DNA from 4 places in the Marinomonas sp. THO17 genome. Region 4 is predicted to be linked to each of the others. Evidence: predicted binding sites of a transcription regulator. Region 4 holds the regulator's gene; each other region holds the start of a gene.
What was found. The regulator sigma-54, encoded in region 4, starts transcription at its own class of promoters, with help from an activator protein. The targets are predictions, from matches to a motif close to TGGCACNNNNNTTGCTNT.
Positions count from the first base shown of each region.

Region 1: a site for sigma-54 is predicted at 1,262-1,279, ahead of glnT (type III glutamate--ammonia ligase). Genes of this name have one in related genera too.
Region 2: a site for sigma-54 is predicted at 1,199-1,216, ahead of rutA (pyrimidine utilization protein A). Genes of this name have one in related genera too.
Region 3: a site for sigma-54 is predicted at 2,784-2,801, ahead of codB (cytosine permease). Genes of this name have one in related genera too.

Region 1 is NZ_AP031575.1:2,062,452-2,066,644, forward strand. It holds gene glnT (type III glutamate--ammonia ligase) at 1-1,153, opposite strand, end outside; gene ABXS85_RS09815 (XRE family transcriptional regulator) at 1,397-2,050, shown strand; gene ABXS85_RS09820 (metalloregulator ArsR/SmtB family transcription factor) at 2,211-2,546, shown strand; gene ABXS85_RS09825 (arsenate reductase ArsC) at 2,560-3,030, shown strand; gene arsH (arsenical resistance protein ArsH) at 3,030-3,749, shown strand; gene arsB (ACR3 family arsenite efflux transporter) at 3,769-4,193, shown strand, end outside.
Region 2 is NZ_AP031575.1:1,483,001-1,487,193, reverse strand. It holds gene rutB (pyrimidine utilization protein B) at 1-19, opposite strand, end outside; gene rutA (pyrimidine utilization protein A) at 22-1,104, opposite strand; gene ABXS85_RS07010 (methionine synthase) at 1,771-2,820, opposite strand; gene ABXS85_RS07005 (DUF1852 domain-containing protein) at 2,841-3,830, opposite strand; gene ABXS85_RS07000 (hypothetical protein) at 4,102-4,193, shown strand, end outside.
Region 3 is NZ_AP031575.1:3,879,818-3,884,010, forward strand. It holds gene codA (cytosine deaminase) at 1-237, opposite strand, end outside; gene ABXS85_RS18290 (PucR family transcriptional regulator ligand-binding domain-containing protein) at 246-1,487, opposite strand; gene codB (cytosine permease) at 1,484-2,740, opposite strand; gene katG (catalase/peroxidase HPI) at 3,118-4,193, shown strand, end outside.
Region 4 is NZ_AP031575.1:198,150-202,342, forward strand. It holds gene yjgA (ribosome biogenesis factor YjgA) at 1-1, opposite strand, end outside; gene mgtE (magnesium transporter) at 8-1,357, opposite strand; gene ABXS85_RS00865 (HPr family phosphocarrier protein) at 1,363-1,632, opposite strand; gene ptsN (PTS IIA-like nitrogen regulatory protein PtsN) at 1,645-2,094, opposite strand; gene ABXS85_RS00875 (RNA polymerase factor sigma-54) at 2,110-3,594, opposite strand; gene lptB (LPS export ABC transporter ATP-binding protein) at 3,673-4,193, opposite strand, start outside.

The DNA.
Region 1 (4,193 bases), 1.9 Mb from region 4:
TGTTTTTCGCAATAATGTCTTCAAGGGTTAAATCGTATAGGTTGATATTCATTGGTTCACCGGGATCAAGCTCACGCTCAATGCCATCTAAACCCGCCGCAATCAAAGCAGCATGAACAAGGTAGGGGTTACAACCTGAGTCAGGTAAACGGAATTCTAAGCGACCATATGGCACACGGATTAAAGCAGAGCGGTTATTATCACCATAACACTCATAAGCTGGCGCCCAAGTTGCCCCAGAACTATTACCCCCAACCACCAAGCGCTTGTATGAGTTCACTGTTGGCGCTGCAAAGGCACAAATTGCCTTGGCATGAGCAAGAATACCGGCCGTAAAGTGATAAGCCATTTTTGATAGCCCCATACCATGCTTATCACTGTCATCACCAAACAAATTTTTACCAGATTCATCTGTGATGGATAAATGGAAGTGCATACCATTGCCTGTTTTGTCCGCTGCAGGTTTTGGCATAAAGGAACAAATGATGCCCATATCATTGGCAATCTCACCCGCGGCCATACGAACAAAAGTAAAACGATCCGCGGACTCAAGAGCATCACTGTAGGTATAATTGATTTCAAACTGACCATTCGCATCTTCGTGGTCTATTTGATAAACATCAAAATCAACCGCTTGAAGCGCTTCCACTAATCGCTCCAAAAATTCTCGTGAGCGCGACAATCCTTTATAGTCATAACATGGCTTGTCTAGGGTATCCGATGAATCCACCGGAAGTAATTGCCCACTTTCTCCCTTTTTAAATAAATAAAACTCTGGCTCCAATCCGGTGTTCAGTGTCCAACCTTTTTCCTCCAAACGCGCCAATTGTTTTTTTAGCACTACGCGCGAGCAGTATGGATGAGGGGCGTTATTGACATAACCATCACAAGCGAGACGCGCATAACCTGGCTGCCAAGGAACAATACTCAAGGTTGCAAGATCTCCACGAGCGAGAAAATCAGGACCATGAGGCTCCATCGCCAGTCCTGTAACCGCAAAGCCGGCAAAACCAGCGCCTTCTTCAACCACATCAAAAATGTTTTTTGCCGGTACCGATTTAGTTTTGGCCACACCATGAATGTCAACAAACTGAGCAAGTACATACTTGATTTTGTTTGCTTCTAAAAAACTTGTGACTTCGTTATATTGCATTACATTACTCCTAAGTTAATTTGGACAACTTATGGAACATCCAAAGCAAGCGATTGTTATCTTATTCGCTAGAAAAATTCCTAAAGGGAAATTATTATTCCTTACAAGAAAGCAAATATCTTGCCACGACATTCTCTTTAAGTAAATTTATTTTCCTAAAAAGAAATAAGCCTATGCCAACTAGGCTATGGCTCAAAAAAAAGCTGCTACAATGGGCACACGAAGAATAAGGGTTTTAAGAAAATGACAAGCGATGCACCATCAAGACACATAAAAGCACTTAAAGAGGGCGAAATTAGCCAAGAAAGAGAACAATCCCCTCGCTTGAAATTGGAAGACTATATTGCCATGCAAGTAAAACGTAAGCGGATGGCTCAAAATCTGAAAATTGCCGATGTCGCCCGTATAGCAAAGCTCAGTCAAGGCATGGTAAGCAAAATAGAAAACGCGCAAGTATCGACTAGCTTAGATACCCTTGGACGTTTATGTGATGCGATTGGCCTATCTATTTCACAACTCTTTGCCGACTATGACCGTCCCGAAGGAGGGGCGCAACACACAAAAGCAGGCCAAGGAATGGAAGTAGTAAGAAGAGGAACAGAAAAAGGACATACTTACCATCTACTGAATTACACTCGCGGTGAAACTCAGATTGTTGAGCCTTTTCTCATCACGATGGACGATGCAAGCGAAATATTCCCAACATTTTCCCATCCCGGTCAGGAGTTTATTTATATTCTAGAAGGGGAGATCATGTATCGTCATGGTAATAAGCTTTACCACATGGAAAAAGGGGATTCTTTATCTTTCGATTCCAGCATTCCACACGGGCCAGAAGAATTGCTTGAAGTACCTATCAAACTGTTATCTTTTATCACTCACAGTAACGATATATAGTAACCTAATACATCAAGCTATGACTCCTATCTGCATACTATCTACTTGAGTTTAGGGTCTATCCTGCCCTAATTAGGGGTACATCTAACTCTACTAGGGCTTGACTTTCAATTAAATATATATGAAATTTCACATATATTATTTATCACATATTTAAACTATGACGCCCTTAGCTTTTTATAAATGTTTGGCTGACGACACTCGCTTAAAGACCTTATTACTGATTTCTCAGACAGGTGAAGCCTGCGTTTGTGATCTACAAGAAGCCTTACAATTAGACCAACCCAAAACCTCACGCCACCTTGCAGAACTACGTAAATGTGGAATTTTGCAGGATCAACGCCGAGGCAAATGGGTGTATTACCAGATTCATGAGCAGCTACCGGAGTGGGCAAAACAAGTCATTCAGGACACAGCTCAACACAACCCTGACTATTATCAGCAAGCCTTAGATATTTTAAAAACATGCCAAACGGCATCCAACCATTGTTGCTAACCATGAGGTTGATATGAAAATTTTGTACATCTGCACTCACAATCGTTGTCGCAGTATTTTGTCTGAAGCCATTACCAATGGCATGTCAGGCAATCTGATCGAAGCCAAAAGCGCTGGCAGCCAACCTGTGGGTGAAGTGCATCCCTTATCCATAAAATATTTACAACAAGCAGGCTATTCAACTGAGCATCTACAAAGCCAGTCGTGGGATGACTTTGAAGATTTCGCTCCTGATTTGGTCATTACCGTATGTGACTCAGCGGCTGGTGAAACCTGCCCAGTTTACTTTGGTAAGAGTTTAAAAATGCATTGGGGACTGACTGATCCTTCCAAACTGGAAGCAAATGAAGAGCACAAGCAGCAAGCTTTTATGGCCTGCATTAAGACCATTGAAGAGAGGGTCGCACAACTAAAGGTCTTGGCCTCTCGCCAATTGGATAAAAATCAGTTGAAATTTGAACTTGAGATATTGGGAGCCCAATAATGAGTCTGCAAGATAATTCGCTACCAAATGTCGACATAGAGCAGTTTCACGTCCCTCATCACGATCAATTACAGGTTCAACCCAGCACTCACAAACCGCGCATTTTATTGCTTTATGGTTCCTTGCGAGAGCGCTCTTACAGTCGCTTAGTCGTGGAAGAAAGCGCGCGTATACTCACGGCGATGGGCGCTGAAACGCGTATTTTTAACCCAACTGGGCTACCGCAAACTGACACTGAAGACGAACATAACCCCAAGGTAAAAGAACTGAGGGAGCTCATGATGTGGTCAGAAGGGCAAGTCTGGTGCTCTCCTGAGCGTCACGGTTCGATGAGCAGCATTTTCAAAAGCCAGATCGACTGGGTGCCATTAAGCCTTGGCGGTGTCAGACCAACACAAGGGAAAACCTTAGCGGTCATGCAAGTGTGCGGCGGCTCTCAATCTTTCAACACAGTCAATCAAATGCGTATCTTAGGTCGTTGGATGCGTATGGTGACCATTCCCAATCAATCTTCTGTCGCAAAAGCTTTCCTAGAGTTTGCAGAAGATGGTCGTATGAAACCGTCGCCTTACTACAACCGCATTGTAGACGTAATGGAAGAGCTGATGAAATTCACCCTACTGCTTAGAGACAACAAAAAGGTATTTGTCGATCGCTATTCAGAGCGCGTTGAAAGTGCTGAAGAATTGAGCAAAAGAGTCAACCAGAAATCCATTTAACGCATTATTAGGACAAGATATGGGATTATTTGAACGTTATTTAACTGTCTGGGTTGGACTGGCAATCCTAGTCGGCATGCTATTGGGTAGCCTTATTCCGAACACCTTTGCAGTCATTGCCAGCATGGAATACGCCAAGGTCAACTTGGTCATCGCCGTACTGATCTGGCTGATGATTTACCCTATGATGGTGCAAGTAGACTTTTCGGCCATCAAAAATGTCGGTAAACAAACCAAAGGCTTGTCCTTAACTATAGTCATAAACTGGTTAGTGAAACCTTTTTCGATGGCTTTATTAGGCTGGTTGTTTTTCAAAGGCTTATTTGCAGATTGGGTCGATCCCCAAACCGCCAACGAATACATTGCCGGTATGATTTTACTCGGCGTGGCACCTTGTACGGCCATGGTCTTTGTCTGGAGCCAACTCACCAAAGGCGACGCTAA
Region 2 (4,193 bases), 1.3 Mb from region 4:
TGAGTTCTTCAATGCTCATGTTTAAACCGCCGCTGCCTGAATGTGTTGACGGGATTTCATCAGCGGTTGGATTTTCTTACCATAATCGTCCATGCCTTGGATAAAGTCGTCGAAGGTTAATAACACGCCACCACAACCTGGTACGGTAGCAATTTCATCTAGCATAGCGGCGACTTTTTCATAAGAACCGACCAGCGTACCCATATTAAAATTCACCACCGACGTTGGGTTTGTCATATCTCGTACATTGGTATCCTTGCCTGATTTTTTATCCGCCGCACCTTGCTCCGTCATCCAATCTGTAGCTTCAAAATCTTGACCTTCTTTATAAAGTTCCCATTTCGCCATAGCCTTTTCATCCGTTTCATCGGCGATGACCATCATGAGTACAGCGGAATCAACATCACGTTCTGCTTTGGCAGCGGCTTCTTGTAATCTGGCTGCGGTAGGGGCAAAAGCGGTAGGAGTATTGACGCCTTTACCGAAACAGAAATTGTAGTTGGCATGATTGGCAGTGAACTCCATGCCGGATGCACTTTGTCCAGCACAAATAATCGGAATGTCACGGGAAGGTTTTGGCAGCATGCGGCAATCGTCCATTTGGAAGAATTCACCTTTGAAGTCGCTCTTGCCTGTTGTCCATAATTCTTTGACGACTTTGATGTATTCTTCAAGATAATTGTAGCGACTAGAGAAGTACTCATCGCCTGGCCACATGCCCATTTGAGAATATTCTGGTCGTTGCCAACCAGTTACTAGGTTAACGCCGAAGCGCCCATTAGAAATGGAATCAATGGTGGTTGCCATGCGTGCCATAATGGCAGGGGGGAGCACCAAGGTTGGCGCTGTTGCATAGAGTTGGATTTTACTGGTAACGGCCGCTAAGCCAGCCATTAGGGTGAAAGATTCAAGATTGTAGTCCCAAAATTCGGTTTCACCGCCGAAGCCTCTCAGTTTGATCATGGAAAGCGCGAAATCCATTCCATATTCTTCTGCTTTCATAACAATTTCTTTATTGAGATCAAAACTCGGTTTGTACTGAGGTGAGGTTTTTGAAATCAGCCAACCATTATTACCAATGGGGATAAATACGCCTACGTCCATAATTGCCTCTCTTGTCTTCTCTAGTTATTCATCATTTATAAAAACAGGGATTTGGTAGAATGAATTCATTCCTGACCATTTGATCAGTATTCATTTTGCATTAACTATGCCAATAAATTTTTCTTATAAATTACAAAGAGTTATGAAATGATTAAAAATCATTAGCTGACCATATGGTCGATATTGGATCAAAAAAGGCTTTCCTGCTCATTATTTGTGCAGTTGAATGTGAGTCGTTTAGCAGGGCAATGGATCCGCAGCCAACAGTGATTTGAAGCCAACAGTGATCCGCTGCAAATAAAGTGGAGAGTGAGGGGCATTTGTCATATTGGCCAAATAATTGATCGCCTAACTGGGGACAAGGCAAGTGATGCCTTTACCTTGTCCTTGGTTAAAACGTTAAGGAAGGTGCGAATAAGTCTTCTGAACATCAGTCTTATCAGAGAAACGGCCTATCAAGGCAAGAGTGAGCAGGAATGTTAATACCTTTCAATCACTCTTAACACAGAGAGGGCGTTTCTCTGAAAGACCCGAAGGGCGTGGGCTAAGCTCTCTTTATTCTTTGTTAAGCTTCTTGCCAATATGCTTATATTGGACAGCGAAACTTGCCTCGAATAAAAGAGAGTTATCCACACGCTGAAGTCAGTGGACTTGTTCGTACCTTCCTTAAGCAATCGACGCTTGTTTTTGCAAAGCAATTTCTTGTCGAACAATAGCCGCTCCGTCACTGAGTGCTTTTAATTTGGCGTTAGCAACTTTACGTGACAAAGGCGCCATGCCACAGTTGGTGCACGGGTAGAGTTTATCCACATCGACATATTTGAGTGCTTTACGCAGGGTGTCGGCGACTTCTTCAGGCGTTTCAATCTTATTAGTGGCAACGTCTATCGCACCAACCATGACTTTTTTGCCACGAATCAGTTCCAATAACTCGATTGGTACATGTGAGTTATGACATTCCAGTGAAATAATATCTATAGTGGATTGTTGTAGTTTGGGAAACACTTCTTCGTACTGACGCCATTCAGAGCCCAGCGTCTTTTTCCAGTCAGTATTGGCTTTGATGCCGTATCCATAACAAATATGGACTGCGGTTTCACAGCTCAGTCCTTCACAGGCTTTTTCTAAACAGGCAATGCCCCAATCATTCACATCATCAAAAAACACATTAAACGCAGGCTCATCAAATTGGATGATGTCCACGCCAGCGGCGGCTAATTCTTTAGCTTCTTGGTTGAGAATTTTGGCGAATTCCCAAGCCAACTTCTCGCGACTTTTATAATGGTCATCGTAGACTGTATCAATCATAGTCATAGGGCCGGGTAGAGCCCATTTGATAGGTTGTTTTGTCTGTTGACGTAAAAATTTGGCATGCTCAACAAAAACCGATTTTTGGCGTGACACGGGTCCCACTACAGTGGGGACACTGGCATCATAGCGATTGCGAATCCGAACGGTTTTTCGTTTTTCAAAATCCACTCCAGCAAGATGTTCAACAAAAGTGGTGACAAAATGTTGACGAGTTTGCTCGCCATCACTGACTATGTCGAGACCAGCGAATTTTTGTTCTTGTAGTGCAATTCTGAGCGCATCTTGCTGGCCTGTGTGCAGTTCCTCACCCTGTAATTTCCACGGTGACCATAATACTTCCGGTTGTGCTAGCCAAGTGGGTTTTGGCAAACTGCCAGCGCTTGAGGTAGGTAATATTGTATTCATAATACATTCTCTTCTCATATTTATTGACGTGATGAAACAGCATAATTATCTGACCACTGCTGCAATATCGCTTGATAGGGTTTAATGAAGTTTTCTTCGGCAAACTTGCCTTGCTGTACGGCAAGATGACTGCGTTCTTTTCTGTCATACACAATGTGTGTGAGTGAATGATCTGAGTTTTGCAAATTGGGTTGGTAATAATGACCAGCCACTGTGTTGGCGTTGTAAATCTCAGGTCGATAGATTTTCTGGAAGGTTTCCATGGTGCTAATGGTGCTGATTAGTTCAAGATTGGTGTAATCATTCAGCAAGTCACCAAAGTAATAAAATGCCAAAGGTGCAACACTGTTTGGTGGCATAAAGTAGCGAACCTTTAAACCCATTTTTTGAAAGTACTTTTCTGTCAAGGATGAGTCATTGGGCCGATATTCAAAGCCTAAGACAGGGTGTTCGTTTTCTGTTCTACGGTAAGTTTTGTTGTCCGAAACGCTCAAACAAATAATGGGCGGCTTATTGAATGCCTGCTGGTAGCTTGAGGAGCGAATAAAATGTTGGAAGAGTTTGCCATGCAGTTCGCCAAAGCCTTCTGGCACGCTGAACGATTCTTTATCTTTATTATGACTCGGCAATAGCACGCTAAAATCATAATCTCGTACATAAGAAGAAAAGTTATTGCCCACTACGCCAGGAATACGTTGTTGGGTGTCCCTGTCTAGAATCCAGGTTTGTAAGATTTCGATACTTGGGAAGCTTTGTTGCTTGGCTTCCACATTTATATTGACGGATACGATATTCAATTCAATATGATAACGCTCGCTTTTGGGGTTATCCCAATGGGCTAATGCATTAAAACGATTGTTAATCATCTTTAAGGCATTACGTAAATTACTTTGTCGGTGCCGACCTCTCGCAAGGTTGGCAAAGTTAGTCGTGATACGAGTGTTTGCTGATGGCTGATAGTCTTCATCAAATTTCAGTGTGTTGATGCTGAAGCTAAATTTTGTGTGCATGGTGATCTGTCATCCTGTTATGTAAGTGCATAAGTCTCATAGTGCTCTTGATGGATTAAGTCTTTCACCGTCGATGTATTTCTTATTGTTAGAAAAAGAATCATTTGTTGTATCGCTAAGAGCTGATACGATTGTTGTTTAAATCTTAATATGAATAAAATTGTATTTTTTCAATTTTAGATGAATTCTATTAATTTAGTGTGGGTGCGGATTTTAATAAGCACTCCGTTGTCATGGACATCAAGGTATCGAATAAGGAATAAAGTTTGTCATGATGCAATTTCGTATGTTGTCGGCGCTATGTTTGTTCGGAATGAGCACAATGACTTTCGCAACGACTCAAGTAGAACTAGGTTTGCATGC
Region 3 (4,193 bases), 240 kb from region 4:
ACCTTCGAATAGGGTACCGCTTTGATTCCACTCTGGTTCTCCAGCGGTCAGTGCGGCATCCAAGTGTATATGGGGTTCCACAAAAGGCGCACAAAGTAGATTTTGTTGCGCGTCTAGTTGTTTTTCTGTGGCATGCATAACTTGAGTTTGTAATGTGATTTTGGCGAACTTGCTGTGTTCAATATCGATTGTGAAAAGTTCGTTTTGGTGACGTAAACGGGCGTTAATAATTTGCATAAGTGTCCTTAATCCTCGGCCAAAATTCGACTTTGACCATCCAAATTATGATGATGAAATAAAATTTGCTCGATCAACAGAGCGTTTTGTAGATTGAGCCGACTGAAAGGGTCTTGTAAGGAATAGCCGAGCTTTTGCTCAATACGCCCTAAACGATAGCTCAAGGTATTACGATGAATGTCCATGGCATCGGCGGTTTGTTGTAAATGCCCAAAGTGATTGAAATAGTGCTCTAGGGTATTTTTCATTTCTAAACTGGCAGCGTCACGGCAAAAGCACAAATTTCCTAGATGCTGTTTGCAAAACTCGGCGAGCATATTGCGTTGTGGGATGGCTGCAAATAATTGGGCTATGCCCAGTTGTTCATAGAAAAAGAGTTTTTGATGTGGGTGTTTTATCGCAAATTGCAAAGCTTGTCTGGCTTCTTCAACCGCTTCAGATAAATCTTCCAAGCCTTGTTTTTGACTGCTCACCCCCATACTCAAAGCCAGATCTGGAAAGTGAATTTGTAGACGTTCACGCAGTTGCGCTAGGTCCTCATAGAGTTCGGTAATTTCATTTTTTTGTGTTGGCCAAACTGCTAATAAGCCTTTCTCGTCGGACAAGACTGGCCACTCGATATGGCGGCGTTTTAACAGGGCTTCTAACGCTTGTTCAATGTGCTGATGTTGTTGAAGCTGCGTGTTGGCAGAAGGGACTTGTGTGTCATCCTTCAGACGATAACTCAAACATAAACTAACAAAGGCTGAATGACTGCTGATACCAAGATCCTTGGCTCTTAGATGAATCAGCTCAGGCGCTTGTTGAAAGCCGTTAATGAGTTTGCTTAAAAACAAGCGAACAGATTTTCCTAGTAAGTTATCTTGCACAATGGCGTTACTGATGATTTCTGTCACCACCACCATTTTTAAATTGTAAGGTTGTTCAAATAAAGGTATCTGATAATGATTGGCTAATTCCAATACGGACTTAGGAATTTTTTGAATAAACTCAGGGCCAGTTAAGATGACCATACCGGCCACATGACTTTGCGCCGCCTCATGAATAAGCTGACACAGGTTGGTTTCGTCACGGGTATGATTGATACCAGTAACAAATACCAATTCACCACCGCTAACCCATGCTTGAATGGATTCGTTTTCTGCGACATAAGGCCAACGCACTATGCGTTGGCCTCCGGTTAACCCTGCTCGAAAGGTGATGCTTTCAAGGCCAGGTAGTTTAGGTATATCGGCACAACTGATGCTCATGAATGCTTAATGGCTGTCTTAGGTTGGTTTTGAGTAATCATAGTCAATACAGCATAGATCAGGACGGCAGAGATTACCCCCACAATAGGTGGCATTACTGGTGACGCGTATGCGGCGGCTGAGGCGATAACATAGGTTATTAATCCAGGCCAATGGAAAGCAGGGAGTTGACTGGATGCAAGACTTGGGTACTGACCCTTATGACGTACCCAGAAATCCGCCATGATAATGCCACCAATAGGTGGGATAAAGGTTCCGAGTAAGATCAAAAAGGGAATCAAAAAGTTGTACATGCCAAAAACGGCAAGTAGGGTGCCAATGGCCGCGCCAACCAGTGTGACAGTGCGACGCTTATCGGTGCGCAACAAATTACAGCCAGCTACGGCAAAGTTGTAAATCGTGTTGTCTTGCGTTGTCCAAATGTTCATGAACAACATTAGCACTGCCAGTACCAAAAAGCCTTGCGCTAACATGACATCCACAATGTCAGCTTGTTGATAGATTAGAGTGCCGAGAGCACCAGTCAGTACCATCAGACCATTGCCAATGAAAAAGGCCGCCATAGTAGCGATAATGGCAACCTTACCACTGCTGGCAAAACGGCTCCAGTTGGTGGCTTGCGTGCCGCCACTGATAAAAGTACCAATTACTATGGTAACCGCAGCGGTGAAGCTCAGGCTCTCTGAAGTTTCTATGTTTAGTAGACCAGCCATACCGCCCACATCCACTAAGCCTGTATAGAGGCTGATTAAAATAAAGATCAGCATTAAAGGCACGGCAAAACGCGATAAGATGTCCATGCCTTTGAAACCTATCATGGCAGTAATACAGAAGGCCATACCAAATAGTATCATCAAAGGTGTTTGCCAGCTTTCGCTGATACCGGTGACTTTAACCAGTACAATAGCAAGGGTAGCGGTTCCCCAAGCGTACCAACCTATTTGAGTGAAGCCCAACACGAAGTCCGACAGCTTACTACCGACTTCGCCAAAGCAATAACGCCCCATCAGCACGCTATTTAAACCACTTTTAAAGGCAATATAAGCAAGCACAGAGGCGTAAGCGCCAAGTAAGAAATTGCCTAGCAATATCACCCACAAGAGCTCTGAGAAAGAAAAAGCTTTACCTAAGCTTCCTCCAGCCCACATGGTGGCGGTGAAAAAGGTAAAACCCAGCAACACAAACGCCATAGGCAATAAGCCACGACGTGCACTTTGTGGCACTTCAGATAACGGATAATCAGATTGGTTCATTACACTCTCCTAATGCATCTTATTGATACTTACAGATTATTGATAAGCAACTTATGAACCAGTTTTAAAAATGAATAGAAGATGGAAAGATTTTTGGCAATATGACCAATAAATGTGCAATCATCTTAGGCAATCTAGACAACTTCCTTCTATCTTGCTTTATAGCTATGAAAAAATCAGTCGCTTAATGCACCGATTTATGACGTTAATTGGAGCAAGCCTATCACATCGTTAGTTTTTATTTATTAGATGTTGTTAGCTAATAGTCCTATAAATATTAGAACGATGTGGAGTAATCCACTTGCATCCATTTTATTGCCGTTATCCTGAGTAAGTTCAGTCACCAACTTAGGAAAATAAAAAAGTAGGAGAAGGTTATGTCTAATGAAAGCAAATGCCCATTTCCCCATGGGGCTGGAATGGCAACACAAACCGCAAGCCGTGGTACCACTAATAAAGATTGGTGGCCCAATCAGCTGAACCTTAAAATTCTGCACCAACACTCGCAAGAGTCGAACCCAATGGGGGGCGACTTTGATTATGCTGAAGCTTTTAACAGTTTGGATTTAGAGGCAGTGCGACAAGATCTGTATGCCTTGATGACGGACTCACAAGATTGGTGGCCTGCAGATTATGGACATTATGGTCCTTTCTTTATTCGTATGGCTTGGCACAGTGCCGGTACTTATCGAACCGCAGATGGTCGTGGTGGCGCCAGTTCTGGCACCCAGCGTTTCGCACCACTTAATAGCTGGCCGGATAATGTTAACCTAGACAAAGCGCGTCGCCTTTTATGGCCAATTAAACAAAAATACGGTCGTAAGATTTCCTGGGCAGACTTAATGATTCTTGCGGGCAATTGCGCGTTGGAGTCAATGGGCTTTAAAACCTTTGGCTTCGCGGGTGGCCGTGTGGATGTATGGGAACCAGAAGACGATATTTATTGGGGAACGGAAACTACTTGGTTAGATGACGAACGTTATTCAGGTGAGCGCGAATTGGAAAATCCTCTTGCGGCAGTACAAATGGGCTTAATTTACGTTAACCCAGAAGGGCCAAATGGCCAACCTGATCCATTGGCATCGGCGTTTGATATTCGTGATACTTTTGAACGCATGGCGATGAACGACGAAGAAACTGTAGCTTTGGTGGCTGGTGGTCACACCTTTGGTAAAACTCATGGTGCCGGTGATGCTGCTCAGGTGGGCCCAGATCCAGAAGCGGCAGACATTGCCGAACAAGGTTTTGGCTGGCGCAACAGTCAGGGTAGTGGGCATGGTGTAGATACCATTTCCAGTGGTTTGGAAGGCGCTTGGACGCCGAATCCAATTCAATGGGATAACGGTTATTTTGACACCCTATTGAACAATGAGTGGGAATTAACCACCAGTCCTGCTGGGGCGCAGCAATGGACGCCAAAGGGTGGCGCTCTAGCCGATGCGGTGCCTGATGC
Region 4 (4,193 bases):
TGAGAACCTATACAAGAAAAATAGTGGCCAAGCCTAGGAAGGATAAAAAGCCCACCACATCGGTCACGGTTGTTAAAATAACACTGCCTGCTAAGGCTGGGTCTATGCCAATTTTTTTTAATAAAATGGGCAATAAGGTTCCAGTGGTAGCGGCAAAAAGTAAGTTAATGATGGTTGCGCCTGCAATGATATAGGCAATCATAATATTGTCAAACCAAACGGCCGTAAGAGCGGCGATAACACTAGCCCAAAGGATACCGTTCAGCATACCGACAATTAATTCACGATTGAGTAGCCAGCGAGCATTGGTTGATCCTATTTGGTTAAGCGCTATCCCTCGAATAACCAAGGTCAGTACTTGTGAGCCTGCGATGCCTCCCATGCTGGCGACAATGGGCATTAAAATGGCTAATGCCACCACTTGGTCTAGGGTGTGTTGAAATAAACCAATGACATATGAGGCGATAAAGGCGGTAATCAGATTAATACCTAACCAAATAGCGCGACGTTTGGTGGTTTTTAGAATAGGGGAGAAGGTATCTTCATCATCATCCAAACCAGCCATACTTAGCATGGAGTGCTCAGCTTCGTCACGGATAACGTCTACCACGTCATCAATAGTGATGCGGCCGAGCAGTTTTTGGCTTTCTCCATCGATAACTGGAGCAGACACTAGGTCCATATTTTCAAATAGTTGAGCGACATCGCTGGCAGGTGTATCAGCGGTGATGGAAGTGTAATCCGTTTCCATGATGTCGCGTACTGTGTCGTCAGGATCACTCACTAAGAGTTTGGTTAACGTTAGTGTACCCAATAAGCGATCTGAACGGCTAACGACCAACAGGTTATCCGTCATATCTGGTAAGGTATTGTGACGACGTAAATAGCGGAATACGATATCCACAGTGATGTTCGGACGAATGGTGATGGTGTCCGTGTTCATCAAGCCACCCGCTGAATCCTCAGAGTAGCTCAGTAGGGTTTCGACACGGGTTCTGTCTTGCGCCGTCATAGACGCAAGAACTTCTTTTACGACCGTTTCAGGTAAGTGTTGTAATAAGTCGGCAAGGTCATCACTTTCAAAATGTTCTGATACTGCAACCAAGCGCTCAGTATCCATTTCTTTTAGGAACTGGACACCTATGTCTTCACTTAGATATTGAAGTACTTCCCCCTCGTTTTTAGAGTCAATTAACTCCCAAAGTAATTTACGCTCTTTTGGGGGGGAAGATTCGAGTAAACGGGCTACATCTTGTGCAGGTAGGGCGCCGTTAAGCAGGTATCGCGTCTGCATAGTTGCCCCAGACTCAAGGGACTCACTAACGGTCTGCAGATGGCTTAACGTTTTTTCAGACATGGAAACTACTCGTCTTCACCAAAACGATCATTAATCAAAGCCAAGACGGCTTTAATCGCTTCTTCCTCATCTTCTCCATTGGTTTTAACAGTGATTTCAGTACCTTTGCCTGCCGCCAACATCATCATTGCCATGATGCTTTTGCCGTCAACATTACGACCGTCCTTCTCAATGGTGATGTCACATGAGAAACGTGATGTGGTTTCAACCAGCTTGCCTGCTGCGCGGGCATGCAGGCCAAGCTTGTTGATAATAGTAATGGATTCTTCCTGCATGCTGTCTCATCCTTATATTAAAGATTCAAAGCTAGTGTATAACTCTTCATTGGTTTTTGCGTTACGAAGTTCTGCTAGTGCGTCAGGTGACTGCGCCAATTCAGCAATTTGCGCTAGAGTCGATAAGTGTTGATCGCATTCGTGAGGTGGCACAATTAAGGCGAAGATCAAGTCAACACTCTGTTTGTCGACAGAGTCAAAGTCAATGGGGCTTTGTAGTGACATAACAACAACGGCCGTACGATTGGCAGATTCTAGACGGCAATGCGGGATGGCAATGCCATTGCCTATGCCGGTGCTACCTAATTTTTCACGTGCCAACAAGGCGTCATAGACAGCTTCATTATCACAGTGTAGGCGGTTAGAAGTGATCTCCGCCAAACTTTCAAGAACCCGTTTTTTACTAACAATGTCTTGTTTAGCAAGCACCAGATCGGCTTTTAATAGTGAATTTAATGGCATGATACTTAATACCTGTTAAATCAATCTTTTTCGTTCATTGGAAGGCGGTATATTCATCGCCTCACGATATTTGGCAACGGTGCGTCTTGCTACTTGAATGCCTTGGTCCGCCAAGATGGTTGCTAATTTATTATCACTAAGTGGTTTCTTAGCAGGTTCATCAGCAACCAATTTTTTAATCATAGCGCGTATGGCGGTAGAAGAACATTCACCGCCTGACGCAGTATTAACATGGCTTGAAAAGAAGTATTTCAATTCAAAAATGCCTTTTGGTGTATGCATGTATTTTTGTGTAGTGACACGAGAAATAGTTGATTCATGCATGCCTACTTCTTCGGCAACATCATGTAATACCATAGGTTTCATGGCTTCTTCGCCAAGTTCGAAGAAATCAATCTGGCGACTCACAATACAGCTGGCTACTTTTAGCAGAGTTTCATTACGACTTTGTAAACTCTTCATAAACCATTTAGCTTCTTGTAAGGAATTTTTGATGTAGCTTACATCTTCTGCTGTAGAGGCCGTGTTGGCCATCGCAGAATAGGTTTCGTTAATCTTGATCGGCGGTAAAGCGTCATTATTCAATTCGACTTGCCAAATGCCGTTACGCTTTTTAACTGACACATCTGGTATGACATAATCCGTGTCGTCTTCATCAATGGCGGAACCTGGGCGCGGATTGAGTTGTTGGATAAGGTGAATAACTTCTTTAAGCGCTTCGTCTTTAAGCTTGGTTTTACGGCTTAACTGCACAAAATCTCGACTGCCTAGCAGATTTAAATAATGGCTGATCAAGTTTTGTGTGCTTCTGAATAAAGGGTGGTCTTGGAAAGCTTCTAATTGCACTAGCAGACAATCCCGTAAATCAATAGAGCATACGCCGACCGGATCAAAGCGTTGTAATCTGTGCTGAACAGCTTGGATTTCATCCAGTTCAAGGTCTTCTAGATCACCTGTGAGAGATTCTAGAATGTCTTCTAATGGCATGCTCAGATAACCGTCAGGCTGAACGCAATCAACAATCGCGTAAGCAATCTCCAAGTCACGGTCTGACATGTGAGTAAGATTGAGCTGCCAAATTAAATGGTCTTGAATACTCTCTGCTGGAGCATTACGACTCTCAAAGTCCATTTCATTATCGAAGCTAGTCACATCGCTTACTGCGGCTGAGCTTTGATAGGTATCATCCCAGTTGCTATCAATTGACAACTCTTCTGGGATACTTTCCGTCCATTCTGATTCTAATCGGGCTTCTTCGGCTGACTCACTGTTTGCCTTTTCTTTGCTTGTATCGTTTTCGACTTTAGATTCAATGCTGGCTGGTAAGTCGATGGCGGTTAAGTCGTCGTCATCTAATTCCAGCAAAGGATTGGATTCAAGGAATTCATGAATTTCTTGTTTTAAATCCAATGTCGAAAGTTGCAGCAAGCGAATGGCTTGTTGCAACTGCGGGGTCATGGTTAATTGTTGACCGAGCTTTAGCTGTAAAGACTGCTTCATGGAGCAACTCTGTCTGATTTAATAAATAATTGGAACGAGTTATGCATACTACTCCCTTTCTACAACAATGATAAGGGGTTACAGGCGGAAGTCGTCGCCTAAATAGACTTTTTTTACTTGTTCGTTGTTAATTACTTCACTGGCATCACCAGAAGCTATGATGTAACCATTGCCTACAATGTAAGCTTTGTCACAAATATCCAGCGTTTCCCTTACATTGTGGTCGGTAATTAAAACGCCAATGCCGTTGTCTTGTAAATGTTTAATAATCAGCTTTATATCGCCTACAGAAATTGGATCAACCCCTGCGAAAGGTTCGTCTAATAATATGAATTTAGGATTCATTGCCAAAGCACGTGCAATTTCAACTCTACGCCGTTCGCCACCAGAAAGGGCCATGCCTAAATTTTTACGAATATGAGTGATGTTGAATTCTTCCAGCAATGATTCTAGACGTTCTTTCTGCTCAGTTTTAGACAGTTCTTTACGGGTTTCTAAAATGGCTGAAATATTGTCTTCAACGGACATTTTTCTGAAAATAGAGGCCTCTTGCGGCAAATATCCCACCCCTTTTTGGGCTCGTACATGCATGGCATCTT